Regions from separate parts of the Streptomyces sp. NPDC091209 genome, predicted to be linked through region 1. Evidence: riboswitches for the same ligand, from Rfam matches in the RefSeq annotation. Region 1 holds a riboswitch; each other region holds the start of a gene.

The links. Region 1 has a riboswitch for thiamine pyrophosphate ahead of thiC (phosphomethylpyrimidine synthase ThiC). Riboswitches for the same ligand answer to the same signal wherever they lie in the genome.
Region 2: it holds a riboswitch for thiamine pyrophosphate, as region 1 does, so the genes downstream of both, thiO (glycine oxidase ThiO) here and thiC (phosphomethylpyrimidine synthase ThiC) in region 1, are expected to answer to the same signal.
Region 3: it holds a riboswitch for thiamine pyrophosphate, as region 1 does, so the genes downstream of both, ACIQRL_RS29345 (thiamine ABC transporter substrate binding subunit) here and thiC (phosphomethylpyrimidine synthase ThiC) in region 1, are expected to answer to the same signal.

What each region holds. Positions count from the first base shown of each region.
Region 1 covers NZ_JBIVVR010000002.1:523,769-533,940, reverse strand. The annotation lists gene ACIQRL_RS09380 (LacI family DNA-binding transcriptional regulator) at 1-209, shown strand, start outside; gene ACIQRL_RS09375 (metallophosphoesterase) at 397-1,554, shown strand; gene ACIQRL_RS09370 (hypothetical protein) at 1,736-2,599, shown strand; gene ACIQRL_RS09365 (VWA domain-containing protein) at 2,834-4,345, opposite strand; gene ACIQRL_RS09360 (LysR family transcriptional regulator) at 4,393-5,286, opposite strand; gene ACIQRL_RS09355 (DUF1801 domain-containing protein) at 5,474-5,836, shown strand; gene ACIQRL_RS09350 (VOC family protein) at 5,842-6,228, shown strand; gene thiC (phosphomethylpyrimidine synthase ThiC) at 6,286-8,106, opposite strand; TPP riboswitch at 8,099-8,255, opposite strand; gene ACIQRL_RS09340 (YibE/F family protein) at 8,327-9,844, shown strand; gene ACIQRL_RS09335 (SsgA family sporulation/cell division regulator) at 9,927-10,172, opposite strand, start outside.
Region 2 covers NZ_JBIVVR010000001.1:430,991-441,162, reverse strand. The annotation lists gene pknB (Stk1 family PASTA domain-containing Ser/Thr kinase) at 96-2,039, opposite strand; gene ACIQRL_RS01955 (thiazole synthase) at 2,410-3,204, opposite strand; gene thiS (sulfur carrier protein ThiS) at 3,208-3,408, opposite strand; gene thiO (glycine oxidase ThiO) at 3,405-4,571, opposite strand; TPP riboswitch at 4,569-4,682, opposite strand; partial or broken gene ACIQRL_RS01940 (hypothetical protein) at 4,735-5,076, shown strand; gene ACIQRL_RS01935 (VOC family protein) at 5,294-5,566, shown strand; gene ACIQRL_RS01930 (NAD(P)/FAD-dependent oxidoreductase) at 5,903-7,135, shown strand; gene ACIQRL_RS01925 (Rv2175c family DNA-binding protein) at 7,200-7,571, shown strand; gene thiE (thiamine phosphate synthase) at 7,664-8,323, shown strand; gene metF (methylenetetrahydrofolate reductase [NAD(P)H]) at 8,524-9,447, shown strand; gene ACIQRL_RS01910 (hypothetical protein) at 9,504-10,172, shown strand, end outside.
Region 3 covers NZ_JBIVVR010000011.1:103,963-114,134, reverse strand. The annotation lists gene ACIQRL_RS29370 (phosphatidate cytidylyltransferase) at 1-777, shown strand, start outside; gene ACIQRL_RS29365 (hypothetical protein) at 877-1,125, opposite strand; gene ACIQRL_RS29360 (DUF6233 domain-containing protein) at 1,200-1,544, opposite strand; gene ACIQRL_RS29355 (carboxymuconolactone decarboxylase family protein) at 1,819-2,292, shown strand; gene rlmN (23S rRNA (adenine(2503)-C(2))-methyltransferase RlmN) at 2,739-3,845, shown strand; TPP riboswitch at 3,885-3,990, shown strand; gene ACIQRL_RS29345 (thiamine ABC transporter substrate binding subunit) at 4,067-5,158, shown strand; gene ACIQRL_RS29340 (ABC transporter permease) at 5,134-6,855, shown strand; gene ACIQRL_RS29335 (ABC transporter ATP-binding protein) at 6,856-7,878, shown strand; gene ACIQRL_RS29330 (LAETG motif-containing sortase-dependent surface protein) at 7,989-8,651, opposite strand; gene ACIQRL_RS29325 (LOG family protein) at 8,839-9,954, opposite strand.

The DNA of each region.
Region 1 (10,172 bases):
GCACCGAGCCGCCCGTCACGACCCTCTCCCTCAAACCGCGCAGAATCGGCACCGCCGTCGTCCAGCTGCTGATCGACGCCATCGAGGGGGTCGAATCGGACCAACCGGTCGAGCAGGTGATACCGACGGAGCTGATCGTGCGGACCTCGTCGCAGCGCCGTCCGCCCCGTACGACCGTCAGTCCGCCCCGATCACCCGAGCAGGGCTGACGCCCGATGCGCGAAGGGCGGGGCGGGCCCCGCCCAATTCGGGCGAAAACCGCGGTGAACTGGGCTCCTGTTCCGATTCACCACCCCTGGGTCATCACATGGCGCGATCCGCATTCCTATGATGGGCGGACGACACCGCGGGCCGCTGCGACCAGGCAGTCCGAACCGGTGCAGATGCGGCGCGATGGTGGTGGAGGGGTCGATGACTCAGGGGGCCGGTCAGGGACCCGAGGTGGTGCGGACGGCGACGTTGCGCGACTTCCGGGTACCCGGGTACGTCCACGAGACCGGTCCGTATGCGCAGAACACGCCTCAGGGCGAGGGCGCCGGACCCGTCGGGGAGACTGCGCGGTACACGTCGGGCGAATCCTCGCCCTACGCGTCCGGGGGGTCTCCCGCGGAGTTTCCGGGAGAGTTCTCCGAGGGGTACACCCCCACACAGCGCGATCTGCCGGTCATCCATCGGGGTGACACCCTCCAGGTCGCCGTCGACCCCACCGGCGCCCCTGCCCCCGCGCCCGGCACGGGCCCCGGCCCCCTTTACGTCGTCGGGGACGTGCACGGCTACCTCGACCAGCTCGTCGCCGCGCTCCAGGAGAAGGGCCTCGTCGACGCCACGGGCAACTGGTCGGCCGGCACCTCGCGGCTGTGGTTCCTCGGGGACTTCACCGACCGCGGCCCGGACGGCATCGGTGTGATCGACCTCGTGATGCGGCTGTCCGCCGAAGCGGCCGCGGCCGGCGGCTACTGCAAGGCGCTCATGGGCAACCACGAGCTGCTGCTGCTCGGCGCCAAGCGGTTCGGCGACACCCCGGTCAGCTCCGGCGCGGGCACCGCCACCTTCCAGGCCGCCTGGCTGCTCAACGGCGGCCAGAAGACGGACATGGACCGCCTCCAGGACCACCACCTGCAGTGGATGGCCCGCCTGGACGCCATGGAACTGGTCGACGGACACCTCCTGGTGCACTCCGACACGACCGCCTACCTCGACTACGGCGACTCCATCGAAGCGGTCAACGACACCGTCCGCGAAACCCTCACCCGCAACGACGCCGACGAATGCTGGGACCTCTTCCGCAAGTTCACCCGGCGCTTCGCCTTCCGCGACGACGGCGCCGAGGCCGTCCACGAGCTGCTCGGCGCGTACGGCGGCTCGCGGGTCGTCCACGGTCACAGCCCCATTCCGTACCTGCTGGGCGAGGTCGGCCCGGAGGACGGCGAGGCCGGCGCGGGCCCCGTGGTCGAAGGACCGCACGTCTACGCCGACGGGCTGGCCATCGCGATGGACGGCGGAGTGACCATGGCCGGAAAGCTGCTGGTCCAACAACTTCCGCTGGATATGTGAGCGTTCACCGGGCAGGCGTCTCCCCGGGCGGACCACGCCGGCCGGGGGCCAATTTCTGGAAACCCCCTGTCACGGCGTGCCGTCACCGCTCTACCATCGGCTTATCCGTAGCAGGCTCCCCTCCGTTTCTGCCCAACGGCTCGTCAGCGTGCGAGCCACCAGCCCTACGGAGCATCGGGGGATGCAGATGAACAGCGTTCCGCAGCACCTGCTGAGCGAGGACCGCCAGGAATACGAGCGGATCCTCGATGAGGCGCTGCGCTCCGCACCACACCGCCCGGAACTCGCCGCTGTCGGCCAGCGGCTCAACCTCGAACAACTGCGCACCATGGCGCTCAACGCGACCGTCCTCATCACGTCCGCCGCGTCGGACGAGTACGCGCACTATGTGAAGGTCCGCGAGGAACTGCGACGCCCGGTGCGGTCCACCCCGGTCGTGAACGAGGAAGCCGGCTCCACCGAGCCGGGCTCGACCGCGATGGGGCTCGCCGCCACCGTGGGGGAGGTCACCGAGACCGCAGGTGCCGGCGCGGTCGCCGTCGTCGCGGTGCTCGCCCCCGTCCTCGCCGGAACAGCCGCGGTGATCTTCCTGCTCGTCGGCTACGTCCTGAAGATGCTCGATCCCGAGCCGACCATCGCCAGGACTCTCCTGGCCACGGGCTGGGTCTTCGGCGCGGTCACGGCGGCCGCGATTCTGGTCGCCGCGGCCGGACTGCTGCTGACCGCACTGCGCAACAGCTCGTCCTCGCTCCGTGCCGGAGCGGGCGGCGAGCTGACCGAACAGGTCACCCGGGCCAGGGAAGCCTGGCGCGATGCCCTGCTGGAGCGCGGCATCCTGCCGTTCCTCCGGGAAGCTCTCGCGGACCCGGGCTCGGCGGCACTGGGCCGCCCGGCACCGGCTCCCAGCCGTATCCCCCACCTCGGCTACGGCCGGCCGGGGTTCAGCAGCCCCGACGGCGGACCCGCGGCCGGTCCGCGCCCGAGCTTCTCCAGCCCGGACTTCTCCAGCCCGGACTTCGGGGGACCGGAGCACCAGCCCGAGTGACCCGGTCGGCCGACGGCCGGGTTCAAGGGAGGAAAGGGCCCGCGCGCTCGCGCGGGCCCGCACGGCCGTCACGCGTGCGGGCCCAGTACGGCCGCGTCACGCCTGCGCGTTCGTACGGGCAGGCCGCGAGTCCGTACGGCCTTCGCGAGTACCTCGTACGGCTGCCTCGGGTACGGGTCCCTACGGAGCTGCGGGGCGGTCCCGCGGGCGCCGGACGCTGCCTCGGCCCGTCTTCTAGATGATGCCCAGTCGCTGTGCCTCCCTCGTCCACGACGGGAACTCGGACAGCAACCGGTCGTAGAGTTCCGGATCCGGTACGTCGCTGATGTCGTCGACCGCGAAGAAGCCCACATTGTCCACGCGTCGGCCCGGCAGCGTGTCGAACCGCTCCAGAACGCCGTAGTTGGAGCGCCCCAGCCCGACGAACTGCCAGAAGACCGGCTCGTCCACCGCCTCCAGCAGCTCCTTCTCGATCTCCTTGTTGCGGTAGACGCCACCGTCGGAGAAGAAGAGCACCAGCGTGGGATCGGCGGCCGGGTGCTCGCGGACATACGTCCGGACCTCGGCGATCACCTTCTGCTCCTCGTTCTGGATCCCGACCGCCCGCATGTCCACCTGGCCCGGCTGCAGCCCCTTCCGCGGCTTCTTGCTCCGCCGGAACAAGGTCAGTTCACCGACCCGGACATGGCGCTCCAGCCACTCCGGCAGGTCCCCCAGGGCAAGGTCCGGCAGCCGGGCCGGGTTCGACGCGAAGGTCCACGCCTGCAGCTCTCCGTCGTCGTCCAGCTGCGCGGCCACCGCGGCCATGCGCTCCACCACATCGGCGACGACGCCCTTCGAATACAGGAACGACATCGACCCGGACGCGTCCAGGACCAGGATGACGCGGGCCCTGACACCCACCGCCCCGTGCTTGCGCAGACTGACCGCCACCTGCTCCTTGCGCAGGGAGAGCCGCTTGCGCATGTCCACGGGCAACCGCTCCTCGCCCTTGATGAGATGAGGAGCCGAGCCGAAGCCCGGGGACATCGGGGAGGACGAGGGCACCGGCGTGGAAGGGCGCATCGGCGTGGAAGGGGGCGTCACCACAGGGCGGGGCGGAACGGCGGGCGGGGACGCCCGAGGTGTCTCCTCGAACCGGGACGGGGCGCCTCCGGCGCCGACGGCTCCGGAGGGCGCGTCCTTGGCGCCCGTGCTCCCGGGAGCAGCCGGCTCCTCGTCCACGCTGATCCCGAAGTCGGTGGCCAGGCCCGCGAGTCCGGAGGCGTACCCCTGGCCCACCGCGCGGAACTTCCACTGATCGCCCCGCAGATACAGCTCACCCCCGATGAACGCCGTCTCCGTCGTCGCTTCCATGTCGAACAGCGCCAGTTCCTGCCCCGTAGCGGCGTCGAGCAGTCTCAGTCGCAGATCCGACAGCCGGCCGAAGGTGCCCCCGTCGGCGGAGGCGCCTAGGACGACCCGTTGGATCTCCGGCTCCAGAGCACGCAGGTCCACCCCGACGGTGTCCGTGGTCCCGTCGCCCTCCCTCCGCTTCCCCAGATGACGCACGGCACCGGAGGCGTGCCTCGGCTGGTTGTAGAAGACGAAGTCGCCGTCGTCCCGCACCCGTCCGTCCGCACGGAGCAGCAGAGCCGAGGCATCGGCGTCCGGCGCACCGGGACCCCCGGACCAGCTGAGCACGACCTGCACCTCCTGCGCGGCAACGGGAATGTTCGCGCCCTTGCTCATCGATGTCGGTGTCATACGCCCAGTCTGCCTAGAGAATCCGCCATCGGAACCGAGCGATACGCCTACGCGCGGGGAGCGCCTGCCGCATCCGTCGCGGCCCGGACGAACGCGCGAAGCCGTTCGGTCGTGTTGCCCTCCCTCCACACCAGTCCCCGCTCGATCGGCTGCGCGTCGTGAAGGGGTACGTAGGCCACATCGGGCCGGGGGTAGTACTGCCGCGAGTGCTCCCCGACCGGGAGCACGCCCCGGCCCATCGCCACCAGGGTCAGCATTTCGGAGAACGACCCGCCGACCGGGCCCTTGGGAACGGGCCTGCCCGAGGGAGTGCGCTCCGGTGTGCGGTCCCGCTTGAACCCCGCCGAGGTCACCTGTGGGTACTGCACGACGGGGTGTTCCGCGAGCACCTCGACGGACACCCGCTCCTCGCCTGCCAGCGGATGACCGGCCGCCACGGCCAGTACCCGTCTCTCCCGCAGCAGCGCGGGCCCGCAGGCCATGCCGTCGAAGGGGAACGAGGCGAGCAGCACGTCGATCGAACCGTCCAGCAGGCTCGCCCGGGAGTTGGACAGCTGAACCTCCCGTACGTCGACCCGGCAGTCCGGGTGCCGCTCTCCGAACAGGCCGACCGCCCTGAGCAGCGCGGGTGCCGTCCACTCACCGAGGAAGGCGACCCGCAGCTCTCCGGTGACCCCACGGCTGGCGTCGGCTGCTCTTCGCAGCGCCGCTTCCATCCCGGCGACCAAGGGCGTCAGGTCGTCCGCCAGTTGTCGGCCGATCGGGGTGAGCCGGACGGAACGGCTGTTGCGTTCGAACAGCGAGCCGCCCACTCTGCGTTCCAGCTTCTTGATCACCTGGCTGACCCGTCCGGTCGTGATCAGCAACCGCTCGGCGGTCCGGCCGAAGTGCAGTTCCTCGGCCAGCGTAAGAAAGGCCTCGATCTCCAGTCGCTCCAGCATGAATCCCCCGGCGTTAAATCTGGCTCAACGGTCGTACACCGATCTTGCCTTGATGGCGAACTGTCCGCGGCGGATCGTAGAAGGCGTCCACCCGGCCTCCGGAGAGAACCCGACGAGTCCCCCGGACACCCGGGCGCACGGCACGCGTGCCCGGTACCACCCATCACACCCTTCCGAACGGGACCAGATGAACTCGTCAGACATCACCGCCTACGTGAACGAACTCGACGGCCCCCTGCGCGCCATCGGCGAGAGACTCAGGCCTGTCATCGACTCGGCCCTCCCCGACGACTCCGGCGCACTGTGGCACGGCCACCCCACCTGGAGCCTCGGGGACAAGCCGGGCCGGACCCCGGTCTGCCTGCTCAAGGCCTACACGTCGTACGTCACCTTCGGCCTCTGGCGCGGCCAGGAAGTGACCGACCCCTCGGGCCGACTGATCGCGGGAGCCCGCCGGATGGCCTCCGTGAAACTCAGCCGTGCCGACGACATCGACCCCGCCCTGTTCAGCGAGTGGCTCCGCCTCGCCGTCGCCCTGGAGGCGAAGTGACCACCGTGCGCGTGAAGGCCTTCGACCACCTGGTCCTCAACGTCGAGGACGTCGAACGGTCCCTGGCCTTCTACACCGGACTCCTCGGCCTGGCTCCCGTACGCGTCGCCGAGTGGCGGGGCGGCCAGGTCCCGTTCCCGTCGGTGAGGGTCACCGAGGGAACCATCATCGACCTGGTCGCCCACGCCCGCGGGGAGTCCAACGTCGACCACATCTGTCTCACCGTGGAGCCGCTGGACTGGGACGAGGTCATCGCGTCGGAATCCTTCACCGTGCTCGAGGGTCCCGTGGAACGCTTCGGCGCGCGGGGCACCGCCACCTCGGTCTACGTCCAGGACCCGGACGGCAACACGGTGGAACTGCGCTGGTACCCGCAGGACGTCACGGAATGACCGGACCGAGGGCGACGGCCCGGGAACCCGCCCCGGACCGCGCCCCTGTGAAGCGGCTCAGTCGGCCAACGGCAGGTACACGCGGTTGCCCGCCTCCGCGAACTCCCGGGACTTCTGAAGCATGCCCTCGGAGATCTCCGCCGCGGAAGCACCGTCGGCCGTGTCACCGCCGAACCGCTCGTTGATGCTCTGGCTGATCTTCATCGAGCAGAACTTCGGCCCGCACATGGAACAGAAGTGGGCCGTCTTGGCGGGTTCGGCCGGCAGCGTCTCGTCGTGGAACGCCCTTGCGGTGTCCGGATCGAGGGCCAGGTTGAACTGGTCCTCCCACCGGAACTCGAAGCGGGCGTCGGAGAGCGCGTCATCCCATTCCTGTGCACCCGGGTGCCCCTTGGCGAGGTCGGCTGCGTGGGCGGCGATCTTGTAGGTGATGACGCCGGTCTTGACGTCGTCACGATCGGGCAGGCCCAAGTGCTCCTTGGGCGTGACATAGCAGAGCATGGCCGTGCCCCACCAGGCGATCATCGCGGCACCGATGCCGGAAGTGATGTGGTCGTACGCCGGCGCGACGTCCGTCGTCAGCGGGCCGAGCGTATAGAACGGAGCTTCATCACAGATCTCCTGCTGAAGGTCGATGTTCTCCTTGATCTTGTGCATCGGGACATGTCCCGGGCCTTCGATCATCGTCTGCACATCAAAACGCTTCGCGATCGTGTTGAGTTCCCCGAGCGTCGTCAACTCCGCGAACTGGGCGGCGTCGTTGGCGTCCGCGATGGAGCCGGGACGCAGACCGTCACCGAGCGAGTAGGTGACGTCGTACGCGGCGAGGATCTCGCAGAGCTCCTCGAAGTTCTCGTACAGGAACGACTCCTTGTGGTGCGCGAGGCACCAGGCCGCCATGATCGAGCCGCCGCGCGAGACGATGCCGGTCTTGCGGTTCGCGGTGAGCGGCACGTACGCCAGGCGCACGCCCGCGTGGACCGTCATGTAGTCCACGCCCTGCTCGGCCTGCTCGATGACCGTGTCCTTGTAGATCTCCCAGGTCAGCTCCTCGGCACGGCCGTCGACCTTCTCCAGCGCCTGATAGAGCGGCACCGTGCCGATGGGGACGGGGGAGTTGCGCAGCACCCATTCACGTGTGGTGTGAATGTTGCGGCCGGTCGACAGGTCCATGACCGTGTCGGCGCCCCAGCGGGTCGCCCAGGTCATCTTCTCGACCTCTTCCTCGATGGAGGAAGTGACCGCGGAATTGCCGATGTTGGCGTTGACCTTCACCAGGAACCGCTTGCCGATGATCATCGGTTCGGTCTCCGGGTGGTTGACGTTCACCGGCAGCACCGCCCGGCCGGCGGCGATCTCCTCCCGTACGACCTCGGGGTCGACGTTCTCGCGGACCGCCACGAACTCCATCTCGGGCGTGATCTCGCCGCGTCGCGCGTACGCGAGCTGGGTGACCGCCTGCCCGGCGCGCCCCCTGCGCGGCTGGCGCGGCCGTCCGGGGAACACCGCGTCGAGGTTGCGCAGCCCCCCGCGCGGGGCGGTGTGTTTGATCCCGTCGTCCTCGGGGCGCACGGGCCGGCCCGTGTACTCCTCGGTGTCTCCGCGGGCGATGATCCAGTTCTCGCGCAGCGGTGCCAGCCCCCTGCGCACCTCGGTGTCGATGGTCGGATCGGTGTACGGGCCGGAGGTGTCGTACAGCGTCACGGACTGGCCGTTGGTGAGGTGCACCTGGCGAACCGGCACCCGCAGATCGGGACGCGTACCCCCGACGTACGCCTTGTGCCAGCCGATGGATTTCCCGGCCTCGCTGTTCAGGGACGGGGAGGAAGCCCCCTCCGTCTGGCTGGAGGCAGGCGTGCGTACGTCCTTGTCGGTCATGAGACCTACTCCCTACGCCGGCATTACCCGGTAACAGGTTCAGCGGTCGACGCAGCGGCTTCCGTTCGTCGATGTTTCATGTGAAACATCGCGAAGACGGAGGTCAGCGCCCTCTCAGCCCGGTGCTCCGAGCTCCCGCGTGTGCAAAGGTGCCTCCACGCTAGCGTCATATTTGGCGCGCTGAACAGAGGGCCCTTGCCGTTCTTGCGATGATCTGGCGGTGACAACGACGCAGCAGCATCCGTTCCCGCCGTCTGAGCCGCCGCGCCGTCCGGGCTCCGACGACGCGCACAGGCACAACTCCGGCAACGGACACGGGCATGGACATGGGCCGGGTGGTGGTCCGGGTCACGGGGCCGGCGGCGAGCACCACGGTCCCGACGGCGGACACGGAGCGAGTCCCGACGGCGGACACGGCGAGGGTTCCAGCGCCGGGCACGGGCACTCGCACAGCCACGGTCCCGCCGCGCCGGTCTCCAAGCACCTGCGCAAGGTCATCGCCGCGGTACTGATCCCCTTCGCCGCCGCGGTCGCGGTGGGTCTCGTGGTGCTGTGGCCCGGCGGCGCGCCTTCCCACCAACGCACCGGTGTCGGCTTCGACCGGCAGACGCAGCAGGCGACGGTCACCAGGATCGACCAGGTGGACTGCAAGTCCGTGAACGCCTCCGCGGAGACCCCGACGGGCGACACCTCCACCGCCGAGGGCTCCTCCGCCCAGCAGCAGGCCGCGGGTGAATGCAAGAAGGCGACCGTCCGGATCGACACCGGCAAGGACACGGGCCGTACGTTCGTCGAGATCGTTCAGCCGGATCAGTCACGGCAGTTGCACCAGAGCGAGAAGGTCGTCGTCGCGTACGAGCCCTCCGCCCCCAAGGACCTCCAGTACTCGGTCACGGACGCGAACCGGAAGCTGCCCCTGACACTGCTCGCCGTGATCTTCGCCGTGGTCGTCGTGGTGATCGGCCGGATGCGCGGTGTCATGGCGCTGGTCGCCCTGGCCATCAGCTTCATGATCCTGAACTTCTTCATCCTGCCCGCGATCCTGCAGGGTTCGAACCCGCTGCTGGTGGCCGTCGTCGGATCCAGCGCGATCATGCTGATCGCGCTCTACATGTGTCACGGTCTGTCGGCCAGGACATCCGTGGCGGTGGTCGGCACCCTGCTCTCACTGGTGCTGATCGGCCTCCTGGGCTCGGTCTTCATCGACTGGGCCGTGCTGACCGGCAACACCGACGACAGCACCGGCCTGATCCACGGCCTGTACCCGTCCATCGACATGAGCGGTCTACTGCTTGCCGGAGTCATCATCGGTTCGCTGGGTGTCCTCGACGACGTGACGGTGACGCAGACGTCCGCGGTCTGGGAACTCCACGAGGCGAACCCCACGATGGGCTGGCGCGGCCTGTACCGCGCGGGCATCCGTATCGGCCGCGACCACATCGCGTCGGTCGTCAACACGCTCGTCCTGGCCTACGCGGGCGCCGCGCTGCCGCTGCTGCTGCTCTTCTCGATCGCGCAGAGCAGCGTGGGCACCGTCGCCAACAGCGAACTGGTCGCCGAGGAGATCGTGCGCACCCTGGTCGGATCGATCGGTCTGGTCGCCGCGGTGCCGGTGACGACCGTACTGGCCGCACTCGTGGTCGCCGCGGACCGTGAAGGGACGGCGCCCGTCCCCGCGGAGCCGGCGGCTGCCAGGACGTCGGCACGGAGCGGGAAGGGACGTCGCCGCAAGCACTGAACGGCCCGCCGGAAACGCTGAAACCATCCTGCACGGGCGCCCCTTGTGAGGAAGCGTTCCTCCGCTCCGGGCTGCCGGGGCTTCAGCCCGCGCTCTGCTCCTCCGCGAGGATGCGGTCGAGCGCCTCGTCCAGAGACGTGTCGAAACCCGCGAGAGAGCGCTCCTGCCCGAGCGGCACCAACTTGTCCGTCCGGTCGAGAAACGCGACGAGCGGCGCGGCCCCGGACCGGAACAGCGCGTGATCGCCGCCGACCTGAAGCCGGATCAGCACCTCGCCGAACGCCTCCGGGTCCGCCGGAGCGATGTGCACATCGCCGTCACCACACGG
Region 2 (10,172 bases), on a different contig from region 1:
CTGTGGGCGGACCCCCGCGGGCGGACGCGCGCGTGGACCTCGCGGGGAAGCGGCCTCCGGGCGGTTGGCCGTCGGAGGCCGTACGTCCGCCGGGTTCAGCGGATCTGGATCGTGATCGTCGAGCCCTTGGGCGCCGTGTCCCCGCCGTGCACCGACTGCTTCTTGACCGTGTCGCCGAAGAGTCCGAGCAGTCCGCGGTCCTCGTTGACCTGGAACCCGGCATCCTCCAGGGCCGTCTTCGCGTCGTCCACGCTGTCGCCCACGACGTCCGGGACCTCGACCATCTCGGGGCCCTTGGAGACCGTCAGCGTCACGGTGTCGCCCGTGGCGGCCTCGTGGCCCGCGCCCGGCGTCTGTTCGGCGACCTGCCCCTTGTCGAAGTCCGAGTTGACCTGCTGCGCGGCGATCCGCACCTTCAGGCCCGCGCCCTCCAGCTGCGCGGTGGCGTCCTCGACCGACGAGCCGGTCACGTCGGGCAGTTCCACCGGGGCGCCCTTGCTGACGACGATCGCGATCGCCGAGCCCGAGTGCCGCGGGGTGCCCGCGCCCGGATCCGTACCGATCACGAAGCCCCTGGTCACGTCCTCGCTGAACTCCCGGGTGACCATGCCCGCGGCGAGCCCGTCGCCCTTGAGGACCTCCTTCGCCTTGAACAGCGCGAAGCCCTTCAGATCGGGCACCTTCACCGTCTGGGGGCCGTCGGAGACGGTCAGCGTCACGGAGTCGTTGTCGCGGATCCGCTCGCCGACACCGGGATCGGTGCTGATGACCGTGCCGCGCTTCACGGTGTCGCTGTAGGCGTGTTTGACCCGCTTGACGTCGAGCCCGGCGTTGTGGAGCTGGGCCGTGGCCTGCTGCTGCGTCTTCGCCAGGACCGGCGGGACCTTGGTGAACTGGCCCGAGTTGATGTACCAGACACCGGCGCCGAGGCCGAGCACGAGCACGATCGCGGCGACGACCATCAGCATCCCGCGCCGCGGGCGCGTACCCGGGGGCCGCGCCGGCATGGCCGGGGTGGCACCGAAGGGACTGCTCTGCTCGAACCGGCTGGTCCGGTCCAGAGCGCTGCCGTCCTCGTCGTTCACGGGCAGCGGACGGGGGACGGACAGCGAGCGCGGGATCACGCTCGTACGGTCGCCGGCGTTGTCGTGGCCCACGGACAGCGCACCCGGCGGTACCGCGTCGAGCTGCTCGGCGCTGAGGCCGGCCCGTGCTTCGAGGACCCGGCCGAGCAGTGCCACCGCGTCGGCCGGGCGGACATCGGGATTGCGGGCGGTGGCCGCGGTGACCAGCTCGTCCAGCGGGTACGCCAGGCCCGGCACGACGGCCGACGGAGGCGGCACGTCCGCGTGGAGGTGCTGGTACAGCACCTGCGCGGGGGAGTCCGCGGTGTACGGCTTGGCGCCGGTGAGCATTTCGTAGAGGACGACTCCGCAGGCGTAGACGTCGACCCGGGTGTCGGAGGTGCCGTGCTCGATCTGCTCGGGGGCGAGGTACGACACGGTGCCGAGAACGGCACCCGTCGTGCTGGTCACCGTGTCCACGGCGCGGACGAGGCCGAAGTCCGCCACCTTGACCCGGCCGTCGTCGCCGATCAGCACGTTCTCCGGCTTCATGTCGCGGTGCACGAACCCGGCGCGGTGCGCGGCGCCGAGGGCGGCGAGCACCGGCTCCAGGATGTCGAGCGCGGCCCGGGGCTGCAGGGCGCCGCGCTCGCGCAGCACGTCCCGCAGGGTGCATCCGGCGATGTACTCCATGGCCAGATAGACGTACGACCCGTCCGCCCCCTGGTCGAAGACCTGCACGACATTGGGGTGCGCCAGCCGGGCCACCGACTTGGCCTCGCGGATGAACCGCTCGACGAACGAACCGTCGGCGGCCAGCGTCGGGTGCATCACCTTGAGCGCGAGCACGCGGTCGAGGCGGGTGTCCAGGGCCCTGTAGACCGTGGCCATCCCGCCGACCGCGATCCGTGCGTCGACGCGGTAGCGCCCGTCGAGCACGTGTCCGACAAGGGGGTCCTGAAGGGTCGTATCCACGCAGGTGAGTCTACGATCCGCCACTGTCACGACGCCCCGTTCGGCGGATACAGGGGCCCGACTGCAGCCGAGCTGTGACGCACACCGCACGCACGAAGGTCCGTTCGGCGTACGGATGTCCGATCAGACCCTGTTCGAAGCCGCAAGGCCACAACGCGACAACCTGCGCCGACGCGCAGAGCGGCCCGCGGCAGGCAGCACGCGGGACCGCCCGGTCCGCCCCATGACGTCAGGTGCACGTCACATCGGTCGCACGCGGGCGCGCGGACACCTCACGCCCATCGCACCCGCCGACGGCGGGCCTCCCGCGGGAGGCCCGCCGTGCCCGTCCGGCCGGAAACCGACGGCACGACGCTACGCGGGCGGGCGATCAGAACGCCGGGCGCTCCGGGTCGAGCGCCGCCATGCCCTCCGCGGGAGAGGACGCGTGGGCGAAGTGCCGCCGCGGGATGCGCCCCGCCCGCCGCGCCAGGCGCCCCGCCTCCACCGCGTGCCGCATGGCCTCCGCCATCAGCACCGGCTCCTGCGCCCGCGTCACCGCCGAGGCGAGCATGACCCCCGCACACCCCAGCTCCATCGCGAGCGCGGCGTCCGACGCCGTACCCGCCCCCGCGTCCAGGATCACCGGCACGCGCGCGTGCTCGACGATCAGCTGGAAGTTGTGCGGGTTGCGGATCCCGAGCCCGGACCCGATGGGCGAGCCGAGCGGCATGATCGCCGCGCAGCCGACGTCCTCCAGCTTGCGCGCCAGCACCGGGTCGTCGTTCGTGTACGGCAGCACGGTGAAACCGTCGTCGACCAGCGTCTCCGCCGCGTCGAGCAGTTCGATCGGATCGGGCAGCAGAGTGCGCTCGTCGGCGATGACCTCCAGCTTGACCAGGTCCGTGCCCAGCGCCTCACGCGCCAGCCGGGCGGTCAGCACGGCCTCACCGGCGGTGTAGCAGCCGGCCGTGTTCGGCAGGACGCGGATGCCGAGCCGGTCGAGCACCGACAGGACCGAACCGTGCACGGACGCGTCCACGCGCCGCATCGCGACCGTCGTCAGCTCCGTACCGGACGCCACCAGGGAGCGCTCCAGCACGTCGAGGCTGGGCGCGCCGCCCGTCCCCATGATCAGCCGGGACCCGTAGGTCGTACCACCGAGGACGAAGGGATCGTCGGCCATGGGTCAGCCTCCTTGGACGGCGGTGAGGACTTCCACGCGGTCGCCCTCGGTGAGGGAGGTGGACGACCACTGCGCGCGCGGGACGACGGTTTCGTTCAGGGCGGCGGCCACCCCGGCCGGTGCCGGGGTGAGGGTCGCGACGAGCGCGTCGAGCGCGGTCCCCGCGGCGATCAGCCGCCGCTCCCCGTTGACGACGATGTTCATACGGGCAGCTCCGTGAGGGCGGTGGCGCCGAAGCGCAGGGGGGTGAAGGGGAGGGCCTCGGCGGGGAGTGCGCCGGTGGTCAGGGCGTGGGCCATCGCGTCGCCGGTCACGGGCGTCAGGAGCACCCCGTTGCGGAAGTGACCGGTGGCCAGCAGCAGCCCGTCCAGTGCGGTCGGGCCGAGCAGCGGCGCGTTGTCGGGCGAGCCGGGGCGCAGCCCCGCGCGGGTCTCGGTGAGCGGCAGCTCGGTGATCCCGGGGACCAACTCGTGTGCGTCGCGCAGCAGTTCGTACACACCGCCCGCCGTCACGGTGGTGTCCCAGCCCAGTTCCTCGCTGGTCGCGCCCACCACGAGCTCGCCGTTCTCGCGCGGCACCAGATAGACGTGGCTGCCACGCACCACGGCCCGCACGGTGCGGTTGAGGAAGGGCGCGTACCGCCGCGGCACGGTCAGCCGCAGTACCTGCCCCTTCACCGGGCGCACCGGCGGCACGACGTCATCGGGGACGCCCCTCAACCGCCCGCTGAGGCTGCCCCCGGCGAGCACCACCTGGCCCGCGAGGAGTTCGGTGCCGTCCGTGGTGACCACTCCGGCGGCCCGGTCCCGTACGACCGTCAGACACTCCGCCCACGTCCGGTGCAGCACCACTCCGGCCCGCTCGCACGCCGTGACCAGGGCTCCCGCCAGGCGCCGCGGGTCGATCTGGTGGTCGCCGTCGACCCGCAGACCCCCGCGCACGCCCGGCGCGAGCATCGGCTCCAGACGGCGGCACTCACGGCCGCTCAGCCACTCCGACTCCAGCCCCGAGCGGACCTGAAGGGCGTGCAGTTCCCGCAGATGGGCGCGGTCGTCGGCGTCCAGCGCGACGGCCAGCGTGCCGCACCGGCGATAGCCGAGGTCCTGGCCGGTCGCCTCGGTCAACTCGGTGGCGAAGTCCGGATAGCGGCGCGCGGAGGCGAGGTTGAGACCCAGCAGGGTCTCCTCGCCGAAGTGGAGTTCGGTGACCGCGGCGAGCATCCCGGCCGCGACCTGGGCGGCCCCGCCGCCCGGCTCCGGGTCCACGAGCGCGGTGGTGAACCCGCGTTGCGCGGCCCGCCAGGCCGTCACCAGACCGATGATTCCGCCCCCGATGACGAGGACGTCCGACGAACGTGCAGACGGCATGGGCGTCCAGCCCCTCCCTTCGCCGGCATGACCCGGATCAGGTTCGTACGGTCGGAGGCCGCCCCAGCCTCCCTCTCAGCCCGGTGCGTCCGGGCTCCCGCGAGTGCTTTACGTTGGCCACCCTAGCCCGCCCCCGACCGTCTCAGTAAGGGAGCATCCGACCATGGCGCGACCCCTCGACGGCCTTGTCCTCGTCCCCGTCGCCGACCAGGCGCCGGGCCAGGTGGGCACCCGCACCCGGTTCGCCTACCACGAGCGCGACGGCACGGTCTGGGCCGACTACACGGGCGGCGACATCGTCCGCGGACACCTCGTGGGCACCCGTGAGGGCGACCGCCTCGACTTCCGCTACGTGCAGCTCATGCACGACGGGACCACCGCCTCGGGCCACTGCGTGTCCCTCGTCGTGGAACTGCCCGACGGCCGCGTGCGACTGGAGGAGACCTGGACCTGGGAGTCACGGGAGGGCACGGGGACGAGCGTGGTGGAAGAGCCGCGCGCGACCGATTGTCGTCCCGCTTCTCATGATGGCCACAACGAGACGTACAACACTCAGGTGACCCTTCAGGTCGAGTACCACGGACGCTTCAGCGAGGCCGGAATCGCAGACTCGGGCAACACCGTGATCGACTGCTGAAGTCCGTTCACCCGTAACGGTCTGCCGGATCGATTCGGTAGGCCGTTTTCGGCTTCGGTCGCACAGATGAAGGTGAGACAGCAGCATGCACGTTCATTTTGAAGCATTAGACCCAGAGAAAATGATCAGGTTCTGGGGCGGCATCCCGGGTTGGGGTGGGTGCAGCGTCGGCGAAGCGGAATCTCCGGCTGTGCTACCGGTCGTCACCGTCCTTGTCGGAACGATCGCCGAACAGGTTGAGACGCTGATCGCCAAGGGCGCCTCTCTCGTGAAACCTCACGATTCCATGCAAGCCCTGATGACGGATCCGGAAGGCAACAGGTTCATGGTGGTGCTCGACCCCGATCACGAAGCATGAATGCCCAAAAGGAGCGGCGTACAGCCGCACGACCCTTGGCAGCTCGCTACGCTCGCGCGGCAACGCCCTGGACTCCGACGGCCGTTGCACCCCTGCGGAAACAACCTCCTTACCGGGCCCTGATCTCTACCGGGGTCCCGAGCGGCTTCGGTCGCTGGCGGGGCCGCTGACGTTAGCGGCCCCTCGGGGGCCGAGACCGGGCCGTCTGTGGGCCGTCCGAGGGTGGCCGACCACGACAGGCAACGACAGACGACGAGCGCTTCATCCCCGGTTACCGGGGCGCCGAGTACCCCATTTGCAGGTAAGCGATGCCTGTCACGTGTCTATGGTGATCAGGTGAGCGAGCAGACGCAGGCACAGTCGCAGGGGCCCACGGTACGGAGGGTCGTCGTGGTGGGCGCGGGCATCGCCGGAGTGCAGACCGCGGTCGCCCTGCGCGAGCAGGGCTTCCCGGGCACCGTCACGCTGATCGGCGCGGAGCCGCATCAGCCGTACGACCGGCCGCCGCTGTCCAAGGCCGTCCTGCTGGGCAAGGCCGAGGGTTCCGCCTTCGACATCGACTTCGAGGCCCTGGACATCGACCTGAGGCTCGGTCGCGAGGCGCTCGGGGTGCGCCCCGACGACCACGAACTGGACACGGCCGCGGGACCCGTCCCGTACGACGTCCTGGTCGTCGCCACCGGCGCCGAGCCGATCCAGCTCCCCGGCGCCGAAGGCGTGCCCGGGGTGCATCTGCTGCGCACCCTCGACGACGCCGACCGGCTGCGTCCCGTCCTCACGCAGCAGCACGACATCGTGGTCGTCGGCGCGGGCTGGATCGGCGCCGAGTTCGCCACGGCCGCCCGCGAGGCGGGCTGCGCGGTCACCGTCGTCGAGGCCGCCGACCGGCCGCTCGCCGGCGCGCTGCCCGCCGAGGTGGCCGCCCCGATGGCCGCCTGGTACGCGGACAGCGGGGCCACGCTGCGCACCCACGCGCGCGTGGAGCGCATCGAGCCGGGCGCGGTGATCCTGGACGACGGCTCCCGGGTGCCCGCGGGCGCCGTCGTGGTCGGGATCGGGGCGCGGCCCGCCACCGCCTGGATCGCCGGCTCCGGCATCGAACTCGGCGCCCACCGCGAGATCGTCGCCGACGACCACCTGCGCACCTCCCTGCCCGACGTCTACGCGGTCGGCGACTGCGCCTCCTTCCCGTCGGGGCGCTACGAGGACCGCCTCCTCGTCCATCACTGGGACAACGCCCTCCAGGGCCCGCGCACCGTCGCCCTGAACATCGTCGGAGCGGCCCCCGCCGCCTACGACCCGGTGCCGTACTTCTGGTCCGAGCAGTTCGGCCGCTTCGTGCAGTACGTCGGCCACCACACGCCCGCCGACACCCTGGTCTGGCGCGGTGACTCCTCGGGCGCCTCCTGGTCGGTGTGCTGGCTCCGCGAGACCCGTCTCGTCGCCCTTCTGGCGGTGGGCCGGCCGAGGGACCTCGCCCAGGGCCGCCGGCTCATCGAAGCGGGCGCACGCATGGATCCGGAGCTGCTCGCGGACCCGTCGAGGCCCCTGAAGGGCGCCACGGCCTGATCCGTCACCCCAGGTCGGACGCCCTTGGCTTCCGACTGTCGGTCCGGGATGGCAGGCTTGTCCCGTGACCGAGATTGACGCAAAGATCGATGCTCTCGTCCCCGCCTGGCTCACCCTCCCCGACATCGCCGAACAGTTCGGCGTCGAGGTGACGCGCGTCCGGCAGCTGGTCAAGGACGGCCAGCTGATCGCCGTACGCCGTGGTGAGAACCGCGCGCTGCACATCCCCGCCGAGTTCATCGACGCGGACGAGCAGAAGGTCGTCAAGGGCCTGGCCGGGACCCTGACGCTCCTGAGGGACGACGGCTTCTCCGACGAAGAGGCCCTCGAATGGCTCTTCACCCCCGACCCGAGCCTGCCCGGCACCCCCGCGCAGGCTCTGAGCGAGAATCGCGGCACGGAGGTGAAGCGCCGCGCCCAGGCGCTCGCCGTCTGACCTGAACGCGACCGTCCGGCACGGGGAGCGCGGCGGCCGGGACCATCCCGGCCGCCGCGCTCGCCGCGCACCGACCCACGGGGGATCCACGCATGCCCGAGAACGCCGCCACGACCGCGCGGGGCCGGCTCGCCGACGCCCGCGTCTACCTGTGCACCGACGCCCGCAGGCGTCAGGGCGACCTCGCCGAGTTCCTCGACGCGGTCCTCGCGGGCGGCGTCGACATCGTGCAGCTGCGCGACAAGGGCATGGAGGCGGGGGAGGAGCTGGAACACCTCCAGGTCCTCGCGGACGCCTGCGCCCGGCACGGCAAGCTCCTCGCCGTCAACGACCGGGCGGACGTGGCCCACGCGGTCCGCGCCGACGTACTGCACCTGGGGCAGGGGGACCTCCCGGTTCCCGCGGCCCGCGCGATCCTCGGCGACGAGGTGCTCATCGGCCGTTCCACACACGCCGAACACGAGGCCGCGGCCGCCGCGGTCCAGGAGGGCGTGGACTACTTCTGCACCGGCCCCTGCTGGCCCACCCCCACCAAGCCCGGCCGCCACGCACCCGGCCTCGGCCTGGTCCGCAGCACGGCTGCCCTCGGCACCGACCGTCCCTGGTTCGCGATCGGCGGCATCGACCTCGGCCGGCTCGACGAGGTGCTCGAAGCGGGCGCCCGCCGGGTCGTCGTCGTACGGGCGATCACCGAGGCGGACGACCCGGGCGCGGCGGCGGCGGAGTTCGCGAAGCGACTGCGGACGGCGTAGCTCCGTGCGGTCCGCCCGCGAGGAGCGTTCCGGCACGGCCGCCCTCCGCGGGTGTCCGCCGCCGTGCGCGGCTGTCCGCACGTACCGTCGGGCGCCCGCGGGTGTCCGCCGGTGTCCGAGGGGTGGACAAGAAGTCGACAGATCGGACAAATGGCAGCGGTTCGGTTGGGGGACCGACGCCCTCTGACTAACCTGCGAGTATGGCCCTCGGATCTGCTTCCACCAGGACTGATCGCGCACGCACCGTGCGCGACATGCTCGCGACCGGCAAACAGACCTTTTCCTTCGAGTTCTCGGCGCCGAAGACCCCCAAGGGCGAGCGGAACCTGTGGAACGCCCTGCGGCGGGTCGAGGCCGTGGCGCCCGACTTCGTCTCGGTGACCTACGGAGCCGGCGGCTCCACCCGGGCCGGCACGGTCAAGGAGACCGAGCAGATCGTCCTCGACACGACCCTCACCCCGGTCGCGCACCTCACCGCGGTCAACCACTCCATCGCCGAACTGCGCAACATCATCGGGCAGTACGCGGACGCGGGCATCCGCAACATGCTCGCCGTGCGCGGCGACCCGCCCGGCGACCCCATGGGCGAGTGGGTCCCCCACCCCAAGGGGCTGACCTACGCGGCCGAACTCGTGCACCTCATCAAGGAGTCCGGCGATTTCTGCGTCGGGGTCGCGGCCTTCCCGGAGATGCACCCCAGGTCCACCACATGGGACCTGGACGTCTCCCACTTCGTCGACAAGTGCCGGGCCGGCGCCGACTACGCCATCACGCAGATGTTCTTCCAGCCGGAGTCCTACCTCCGCCTGCGGGACCGCGTCGACGCGGCGGGCTGCGCGACACCGGTCATCCCGGAGGTCATGCCGGTGACGAGTGTGAAGATGTTGGAACGGCTGCCCAAACTCTCGAATGCTTCGTTCCCGGACGTCCTGAAAGAGCGGATCCTCACAGTCAAAGACGATCCGGCGGCTGTACGCTCCATTGGGATCGAGTTCGCGACGGAGTTCTGTGCGAGGCTGCTGGCCGAGGGAGTCCCCGGACTGCACTTCATCACGTTGAACAACTCCACGGCGACGCTGGAAATCTACGAGAATCTGGGCCTGCACCACCCGCAGCAGGCCTAGACCGGTCGCACCCACGTACGACACACTGCGTAGCGGCCACTGGGAGAGGGGCGTACATGGGCTTGACGGTCCTCTATCTGGCATTCGGCATCGTCGCACTGTGGCTGCTCGGCGAGGTGCTGTTGCAGTACAAGGCGCGGCTGCGGTTCCGGCTGCTCGCGTTCGTCGGCTTCCTCGGTGTGGTTCTCGGCGTCCTGATGCACTCGGTCGTGGTCATCGGCCTGGGCGCGGCCGCCTTCACGGTCGGCCAGACGTATGTGACGCTGTCGTTCCGCCAGGGCTTCGCCCAGGGCTGGGCCATCAACGGCCGCTCCGCGCCCGCCAAGCCCAGCAAGCGCCGCCGTGGCGAGCCGGAGGACCCGGAGAGCGACGACCTGTCGGCCGAGGGCTCCGACCTCGACGCGGTCGAGGAGGCGGCCTACCGCCGCGACGACTCGTACGCCAACGCCGAGGACGACGTCTTCACGCCCGCCGCGTCCGACCGGTTCATGCCCCCGGAGCCGGCCGAGCCCGCGGCCGCCGAGTCCACCTCGGTGTACGAACCGCAGCCCCTGCCCGAGGACACCGGCTCCTACGGCGTCTACAACGGCGCCGCCTACGCCGGCGCCAACGACCAGTCCTACGCCGGCGCGTCCCCCTCCCAGGACCAGCAGGCCTACGCGACGGGCCAGGACCAGCAGGCCTACGCGGCCGACGGCCAGGGCCAGCAGGCCTACGCGTACGAC
Region 3 (10,172 bases), on a different contig from region 1:
GGCGTCGGGCTGGGCGCGGTGATCGTCGCGTCGTTGTTCGTCGTCAAGGCCGTCTTCGTCGGTGTCATAGCGGTCGCCGTGGTGGTGGGGCTCTGGGAGCTCACCTCACGGCTGGAGGAACGCAAGGGCATCAAGGCGCCGCTCGTGCCGCTCGCGCTCGGCGGGGCCGCCATGGTCGTCTCCGGGTACGTGCGCGGTGCCGAGGGCGCCTGGGTGGCCATGGCGCTCACCGCGCTGGCCGTGCTGGTCTGGCGGATGACGGAACCTCCCGAGGGCTATCTCAAGGACGTCACGGCGGGGGTCTTCGCGGCCTTCTACGTGCCGTTCCTGGCGACCTTCGTGGCCATGATGCTCACGGCCGACGACGGCCCGCGCCGCGTTCTGACCTTCCTGCTCCTGACGGTCGTCAGCGACACGGGCGCGTACGCCGTCGGCTGGCGCTTCGGCAAGCACAAGCTGGCGCCGCGGATCAGCCCCGGAAAGACCCGCGAGGGTCTGATCGGAGCGGTCAGCTTCGCGATGGTGGCGGGTGCGCTGTGCATGCAGTTCCTGATCGACGACGGCACCTGGTGGCAGGGTCTGATCCTCGGCCTCGCGGTCGCGGCCAGCGCCACGCTCGGTGACCTCGGCGAGTCCATGATCAAGCGTGACCTCGGCATCAAGGACATGGGCACCTTGCTGCCGGGCCACGGCGGCATCATGGACCGGCTGGACTCGCTGCTCCCGACGGCTCCGGTCGTCTGGCTGCTGCTCGTGCTCTTCGTCGGATCCGGCTGATCGTTTTTCCGCACGCACCCGCGATATGCGTACGTGCGACGCACACACGTGCGACGTACGCACCTACGATGCGCGCCTCTACGAGACCACCCCTTCCGGTCATCCGATCACCTCACCGTGATCCCCGTGACCGGGAGGGGTGGTCTCGTACGTGTGGGGCCGGCCGTCCTGCCATTCCACCCAGCGCGAATCGTCCAGGAGCTCCCCCGCGTCCGGGAGGCCCGCGCGGCGCAGGAACTCGACCACGTCGGCGTCGCTGTGGGCGACGCCGGCGCTCCGGCCGCGGATCGTCACGCGACGGCCGCCTGTCCCTGCCGGGCGGCCGACGGTGATGGGCGCGGTGGACACGCCGTCGGGCTGTGTCTGTTCCTGCTCTTCGTGCTGTTCCTGCTGTTCGTGGTTCGGCTGCGCGTGTTCGTGGTTCACAGGACACCCAGATCCGTGTCGGGGCGGCAGTACGGGCATGCCGTGACGCCGTCTTCGGTGATCGCCCGGAGAGCCTGCTCGCGTGCGAGTGGCTTCGTGTTCTTCCCGGCCAAGCCGCAGTCGCCCGTGTGGACGGCGTCGGGGGTGGCCTTGGTGCCGCCTGTCCGTCGCATCGCGAGTTTCCATCCCCGGGGCGGCGGGGGCGACGTAAGGGCCGCGCGAGTGGCGGCGACCTCCTGCCGCTCCAGCTCGGCGATGGTGTCGTCGGTGCGGCGCAGTTGCCAGAGCAGCCAGGCGCGGACGCTGCGCAGATGCTCCAGGCGGGACACGTTTTCGTACACGTATTCGATTCTAGGGCTTGGCGTGACGTCGCGGCAGCATCCGGCCGCGCCTGTCCGCCCCTGTCCGTCCGTCTCCCTCCGTCTCCCGCCGTCTTCCTCCGACTGTCTCCCCCTGTGCCCCCTGTGTCCCTCGGAGTCCTGCCTTTGAACCTCGCCGAGGGGGATCGTCGCGGCGCCGCGGGTGGGAGACGCAGGTCACATTCGGTCGTGTCACATCGTGCGGAGCTGTTCCGTCATTGAGGTGTAGCCACGAACAACGACACAGGAGCGCACCATGGAAGCTCGGTTGAACCTCTTCGCCAGCCCGGTCGCGGCCAAGTTCACGAAGCACATCGTCGCCGCGGGCAGGGCGCTCGAGGACTCGACGCTGCCGGCCGCGACGCAGGAGCTGGTGAAGCTGCGCGCCAGCCAGATCAACGGCTGCGGATTCTGCACCGACATGCACACCAAGGACGCCACCGCGGAGGGCGAGACCTCGGTACGCCTCAACCTGGTCGCGGCCTGGCGGGAGGCGACGGTGTTCTCGGACGCCGAGCGGGCCGCCCTGGAGCTGACGGAGCAGGGCACGCGCATCGCGGACGCGGCCGGCGGTGTCACGGACGAGTGCTGGGCGAACGCCGCCAAGTACTACGACGAGGAGCAGCTCGCCGCCCTGGTGTGCTGCATCTCCATCATCAACGCCTTCAACCGCGGCAACGTCATCGTCCAGCAGCCCGCCGGCGCCTACCGGCCCGGCCAGTTCGCGTAAGGATGGGGTGCCTCGGCCGGACCTGCCGGGTCCGGCCGAGGCCCGCCGCGGGCCCCGAGGTGACCGCAGGCCGCCGCCTCCCTTGTTCGGCCCCTGGTGCCGGGCGGAGGCGTACGACTTACCGGGTCCGGGCGTCGGTACATCCCGGCGCCCGGCACGTCACCAGCTGGTCCAGGGCAGGCGGGTACACGCCGTGCGCCAGTTCCGAGCCCGATGAGCAGCCCCGTCCTGGCTCCCCAGGCCCCTCCCTGATGGGTCGCGCTCGATGGTCGTCGCACCAGGGCCACCGGCACTGGAATCGCCAGGAGGGTCCGGCCGTGGGCCGGGACGGGCCGTCCCCAGGTCGTGCGAGGTCGGTCGGAGCTGACAGGTGGCGCCCGCGGGTGATCGCCCCCACCCCGTTGTGGCCTGGGCCGGTGGTGTTGATCTGCGACACTGGAAGGGTTATGCCGAAGCCCGGAGAACTCACTTTTGTCGCGCCGCGCGGAGCCAAGAAGCCGCCGCGGCACCTTGCCGATCTCACGCCCGCCGAGCGCAAAGAGGCGGTTGCCGCGATCGGTGAGAAGCCGTTTCGTGCCAAGCAGCTCTCGCAGCACTACTTCGCCCGGTACGCGCACGACCCCGCCGAGTGGACGGACATCCCGGCCGCCTCGCGCGGCAAGCTCCAGGAGGCCCTGCTTCCCGAGCTGATGTCGGTCGTACGTCACCTGTCGACCGACCAGGACACCACCCGCAAGACCCTGTGGCGGCTCTTCGACGGCACGCTCGTCGAGTCCGTCCTGATGCGCTACCCGGACCGGGTGACCATGTGCATCAGCTCGCAGGCCGGCTGCGGGATGAACTGCCCGTTCTGTGCCACCGGACAGGCCGGTCTCGACCGGAACCTGTCGACCGCCGAGATCGTGCACCAGATCGTCGACGGTATGCGGGCGCTTCGCGACGGCGAGATCCCCGGGGGTCCGGCGCGGCTGAGCAACATCGTCTTCATGGGGATGGGCGAGCCGCTCGCCAACTACAAGCGGGTGGTCGGCGCGATCCGGGCCCTCACCGACCCCGAGCCGGACGGGCTCGGGCTCTCGCAGCGCGGTATCACCGTGTCGACGGTCGGGCTGGTCCCCGCCATCAACCGGTTCTCCGACGAGGGCTTCAAGTGCCGCCTCGCGATCTCCCTGCACGCCCCGGACGACGAGCTGCGCGACACCCTCGTCCCCGTGAACACGCGGTGGAAGGTGCGCGAGGTGCTGGACGCCGGCTGGGAGTACGCGGCGAAGTCCGGGCGGCGCCTGTCCATCGAGTACGCCCTGATCCGGGACATCAACGATCAGGCGTGGCGTGGTGACCGGCTCGGGCGGATGCTCAAGGGCAAGCCCGTGCATGTCAACCTCATCCCGCTGAACCCGACCCCGGGGTCGAAGTGGACCGCCTCGCGGCCCGAGGACGAGAAGGCGTTCGTCGAGGCCATCGCGGCCCATGGCGTGCCGGTGACCGTCCGGGACACCCGTGGCCAGGAGATCGACGGCGCTTGTGGTCAGCTCGCCGCGACCGAGCGGTAGTCTGAGCCGAGTCAGTCCATCTCATAGTCCGACATCTTCATATTCCGACAGGGGAGCGCCACAGCGCTGAGAGTGCGGGACAGACCGCAGACCCTCTGAACCTTGCCCAGGTCATTCTGGGTAGGAAGTTCGGTCCTTACTCAAGCTGTTGCGCCCTGCCCGGGAACCGTCAGAGGTCCCGGGTGGGGCCGCGTCTCTTCCTGGTCACCCAGGAGGAATCAGTGAGCACCACCAGCAGCAGGCGGTTCGCGGTCTTGGCCGTCGGGCTCGGTCTCGTCGCGCTCCCCGCGCTGTCCGCGTGCGGCTCGTCCGGCGCCGCCGGCTCGGGCGACTCGAAGACGATCACGCTCGTCAGCCACGACTCGTGGCTCGTGTCGAAGAACGTGCTCCACGACTTCGAGAAGCAGTCCGGCTACAAGGTCCGCGTCCTCAAGGACGGCGACGCCGGGCAGGCCGTCAACAAGGCGATCCTGACCAAGGACAACCCGCAGGGCGATGTCTTCTTCGGCGTCGACAACACCCTGCTCTCCCGTGCGCTCGACAACGGGCTGTTCCAGCCGTACGCGGCCAAGGGCGCCGACCAGGTGCTGCCCCAGTACCGGACGGACCAGGACAAGCACCGGGTCACGCCCATCGACACCGGTGACATCTGCGTCAACTACGACAAGGCCTACTTCACCAAGCACAAGCTGGCGCCGCCGCAGTCTTTCGACGACCTGGTCAAGCCCGCGTACAAGAACCTCCTCGTCACCGAGAACGCCGCCACGTCCTCGCCCGGCCTCGGCTTCCTGCTCGGCTCCGCCGCCCATTACGGGGACAGCAACTGGCAGGGCTACTGGAAGAAGCTCAAGGCCAACGGGGTGAAGGTAGTCGACGGCTGGGAGCAGGCGTACAACGACGAGTTCTCCGGGTCCGCCGGGGGCAAGAAGGCCAAGGCCGACCGGCCGCTGGTCGTCTCGTACGCCTCCTCGCCGCCCGCCGAGGTCATCTACGCCGACCCGAAGCCCACCACCGCCCCGACCGGGGTCGCGGCCGGTACCTGCTTCCGGCAGGTGGAGTACGCGGGTCTGCTCAGCCACGCCCAGAACGCCAAGGGCGGCAAGGCGTTCCTGGACTTCCTGCTGACCAAGGAGTTCCAGGAGGACATGCCGCTCAACATGTTCGTCTACCCGGTGCGTGAGGGTGCGCGGGTGCCGGCGGAGTTCACCCGGTTCGGTCCGCAGGCCAAGGATCCCGAGACCCTGGCGCCCGCGAAGATCGCCGCCGACCGCGACCAGTGGGTCAAGTCGTGGACCTCACTCGTACTGAAGTAGCCGACCGAGCCGACGGAACCGACCAGGGCGGAGAGGTCGGCGGGGTCGGCCGGGCTTCGCGAAAGGCGCGCGGGCAGGGCGCGACACGGTTCGCGCTGATGGTCCTGCCCGTCGCGTTCTTCGCGGTGTTCTTCGCCTACCCCGTCGCCGCGATCGTCTCGCGCGGCCTCCACGGGGACGGCGGCTGGCGACCGGGCCGGATCTGGGACGTGGCGACCCGGCCGGACATCCGGCACGTGCTGTGGTTCACCACCTGGCAGGCGTTCGCCTCGACGGCCCTCACGCTGTTGATCGCGCTCCCCGGCGCGTACGTCTTCGCCCGCTTCGAGTTCAGGGGCAAACAGATCCTCCGGGCCGTGGTGACGGTGCCCTTCGTGCTGCCGACCGTGGTCGTCGGCACGGCGTTCCTCGCGCTGGTCGGCCGGGGCGGGCTGCTCGACGAGCTGTGGGGCGTACGCCTGGACACCACGGTGTGGGCGATCCTGATCGCGCATGTCTTCTTCAACTACGCGGTCGTCGTACGGACCGTCGGCGGGCTCTGGTCGCAGCTCGACCCGCGCCAGGAAGAGGCCGCCCGCGTGCTCGGCGCCTCCCGCTTCGCGGCCTGGCGCAGGGTGACGCTGCCGGCGCTCGGGCCGGCCGTGGCCGCCGCCGCCCTCATGGTCTTCCTCTTCACCTTCACCTCGTTCGGCGTGGTGCAGATCCTCGGCGGTCCCACCTTCTCGACCCTCGAGGTCGAGATCTACCGGCAGACCTCCGAGATCTTCGATCTGGAGACGGCGGCGGTGCTCACGATCGTCCAGTTCGTGGCGGTGGGGGCGATCCTCGTCGTGCACGCGGCGACCGTACGCCGCCGGGAGACCGCCCTGCGTCTGGTGGCCCCGGAGACGACCGCGCGCCGGCCGCGCGGGGCCGGGCAGTGGGCGCTCCTCGCGGGCGTGCTGGCGAGCGTCGCGGTCCTCCTGGTGCTGCCGCTCGCGGTCCTCGTGCAGCGGTCCCTCGGCGCACCGGGATTCGGTTACTACACGGCGCTGGCCCACGACGACGGAGGCGTCTTCCTCGTCGCCCCGATCGAGGCGGTCGGCAACTCGCTGGAGTACGCGCTCGCCGCCACCGCCATCGCCGTGCTGATCGGCGGTCTGGCCGCCGCGGCACTCACCCGGCGCGCCGGTCGTCTCATGCGGGGCTTCGACGCGCTGCTGATGCTGCCGCTGGGCGTTTCCGCGGTGACCGTGGGGTTCGGGTTCCTGATCGCCCTGGACGAGCCGCCGCTGGATCTGCGTGCCAGCTGGATCCTGGTGCCGCTGGCCCAGGCGCTGGTGGGGGTCCCCTTCGTCGTCCGCACGATGCTGCCGGTGCTGCGGGCGGTGGACGGAAGGCTGCGGGAGGCCGCGGCCGTGCTCGGGGCGTCGCCGTGGCGGGTGTGGCGCGAGGTCGATCTGCCGATGGTGCGGCGGGCGCTGCTGATCGCGGCCGGGTTCGCCTTCGCCGTCTCCCTCGGGGAGTTCGGGGCGACCGTCTTCATCGCACGGCCCGACAACCCGACACTGCCGGTCGCCGTGGCCCGGCTGCTCGGGCGTGCGGGCGATCTCAACTACGGCCAGGCCATGGCCCTCTCGACCATCCTGATGGTGGTGTGCGCCGTGGCGCTGCTGCTGTTGGAGCGGGTACGGACCGACCGGACCGGGGAGTTCTAGATGCTGCTGAGCCTGCAGGGCGCGACCGTACGCTTCGGCGGGCGGCCCGTGCTCGACGCCGTCGACCTCGATGTCGCCGAGCACGAGATCGTCTGCGTGCTCGGGCCGAGCGGCAGCGGCAAGTCCACGCTGCTGCGGACCGTGGCGGGACTGCAGCCGCTGGACGCGGGCCGTGTGGTGCTGGACGGACGGGACCAGGCGGACGTTCCCGCGCACAAGCGGGGCGTCGGCCTGATGTTCCAGGACCATCAGCTCTTCCCGCAGCGGGATGTGGGCGGCAACGTGGCCTTCGGGCTGCGGATGCACGGCACCGCGAAGAGCGGACAGGCGGCCCGGGTGGGGGAGTTGCTCGATCTGGTCGGTCTGCCCGGAGCCCGGGACCGCGCCGTCGCCTCGCTCTCCGGCGGCGAGCAGCAGCGGGTGGCACTGGCCCGCGCCCTCGCGCCGCGCCCCCGGCTGCTGATGCTCGACGAACCGCTCGGCCAGCTCGACCGCTCGCTGCGCGAACGGCTGGTCGTCGAACTCCGCGGCCTCTTCGGCGCGTTGGGTACGACCGTGCTCGCCGTCACGCACGACCAGGGCGAGGCCTTCGCGCTCGCGGACCGGGTCGTGGTGATGCGCGACGGGCGGATCGCCCAGTCCGGTACGCCCCTTGAGGTCTGGCAGCGTCCCGTGGACGCCTTCGTGGCCCGTTTCCTCGGCTTCGACAACGTGGTCGAGGCGACGGTGAGCGCGACGGTCGCGGACACCCCGTGGGGCAAGCTCCCGGTGCCCGAGGGCGCCCCCCAGGGGCCCGGCACGCTCCTCGTACGGCCCGCCGGGGTACGGCTCGTGGCCGCGGCGGACGGGCTGCGCTGCACGGTGGCCGCCCGCACCTTCCGGGGCACGCACGTCGCCGTACAGCTCCAGCCGCAGGACGCGCCCCGGCTGGAGGCGGCGTGCGCGCTGCGGGACGCGCCGGAGCCCGGGGACGTGGTCGGGGTGGAGTTCGACGCCGACGAGATCGTCGTCCTCGGCGCGTAGGCGCCGCCAGTGCTCCCGGGAATCAGGCCAGTTGGCCGAGGAGCCGCCCGGACAGACGTGTGGCCCGCCCCCTCGACGGGGGCGGGCCACACGGTCGTACAGGCTGCGGGTCAGCCGGCCTTCGAGGCGCCACGGCGGCGCATGCCGAAGAAGACCGCTCCGCCACCGACGATGACGAACGCGGCGGCGACGCCGGCGATCATCGGGGTGTTGGAGTTCGCACCGGTCTCGGCGAGGTTGGACTCACCGGCGGCGGCGGACGGCTGGTTGTCGCCCGGGGTGGCCGGGGCGGCACTGCTCGCGGAGTCCGACGGGCTCGCCGAGTCCGAGGGGGTGTCCGAGGCGGAGGGGGTGTCCGACGGCTTCGGGCTCTCCGACGGGGACGGCGACTCCGACTTCGTGGCGCAGGCCTCGGCCTGCGTCACCAGGTTCGGCGTGATGTCCTTGTCCACGAGGTTCGGGACATTGACGTGGACGCGGTACTCGGCCTTGGGGGCCCAGTCCTCCGCGAACGAGACGGTGGCACCGTTCTTGCTGCCGGTGACCTTCTGGGCAGCGCCGACCTGGTGGTCGTCGGCGCCGTTCGACTCGAGGAAGACCGTGACGGTGGCCTCCCTGGCGGAGGAGTCGATGTCGGTCACCGTGATGATGCCCTTCCCGTTGCCGTCACAGGTGGCGGCGGCCGAGAAGTCCCGGATGTTGCAAGCGAGTGCGTTGCCGGCGACGCCGAGCGCGAGCGCGGCAGAGGCGGAGGCAACGCCGAGGATTCGCACGGAACGTGCGGTGCGTCGAGATATGGACACGATTGCCCTTCACAGGTTGCGCAACTGCGGGGGGTGTTGGGGGATTTGCTGTGAATCATTCCAGCAACAGCTCCCCCGGGAGTCTCACAGGTTTATAAGCGCAGCCTAAGGGCTGTCAATGCATATGCCCTGCCCGGCTGTTGGCTTTACCCAGTCGTTAACCTCCGAAGTGTTTGAGTGCCTCCGGAGCGTCATCGATCCGGTCGACGAGCGCGATCCGCGACTCCATCGCCCGTTCGCAGGCCAGCGACTTGAGCAGCTCCCAGGCGGGGTACTTCTCGGTCCAGTGCGCCCGGTCGACCAGGACCATGGGAGTGGGCTCGCCCCTCGACTCGTAGTAGTTGGGGGTCGCGTTGTCGAAGATCTCCTGTACGGTCCCGGCGGCGCCCGGCAGGAAGACGACACCCGCGTTCGAGCGGGCCAACAGCCCTTCCTCGCGCGTCGCGTTGGCAAAGTACTTGGCCGTGTGCGCGGCGAAGGCGTTCGGCGGCTCGTGGCCGTAGAACCACGTGGGGATGCCGACCGAGGGACCACCCGACGGCCATTGCCTGCGCACCTCGAACGCCGCGCGCGCCCAGTCGGTGACGGAGGGGGTGAACGACGGGACGGCGGCCAGGACGCGCAGCGCCTCGTCGAGCATGCCGTCGTCGAAGGGAGCCGCGTACGCGCCGAGGTTCGCCGCCTCCATGGCGCCGGGGCCACCGCCGGTGGCGACCATGAGACCGGAGCGGGCGAGCGTGCGGCCGAGCCGCGCGGCACCCGCGTACGCCTCCGTGCCGCGCGCCATCGCGTGGCCGCCCATCACGCCGACCACCCGTACACCGGCGAGGAGTTCGTCGAGCGCGTCCGAGACGGAGTCGTCGTGGACCGCGCGCACCATCGACGCGAATATGTCGCCGTCGGCCTTGGTCTGCTGGAACCAGGCGTACGCGCGGGCGTCGGGGGTCGCCTCGTACCCCGCGTCGAGCGAGGCGAAGAGCTCGTCGGGGGAGTAGAGACGACCTCGGTAGGGGTCGAGGGGGAGGCCCGGCACGGGCGGGAAGACGAGGGCGCCCGAGGTCCGGACGCGCTCGGCCGCCGCCGGCTCCATCGGGCAGCCGAGGAAGACGGCACCCGTGGTGTCCACGGCGAGCAGATCCCGCGTACGGTCCGTCAGATCGACGGCCTGGACGCGGAAACGGGCGAGCGAGCCGCCCGCCGAGACGACTTCGTCGAACTCGGCGAGGGATTCGATCTCATGGTCATGGGATGAGTGAAGAGGCGTCGGCTGCACGCGGCCATGCTAGGGGCTGCCCTTCGCCGCACAGCCGGGTCCCGCCATCCGGCACCACGACCCGCGCCCGGGTGCGTGGCGCCCGTCAGGCGGGTCTGCCGTGTCGGCGCCGGCGGACCGGCCCGGCTTTGCGGTGTGGTGCGGGAGTTCGCCCTGTTGTCGTGTCACCCGGGTCTCTCCGGTGCGTGGGTCGGGTGATGGTCCGCCAGGTGACGCGC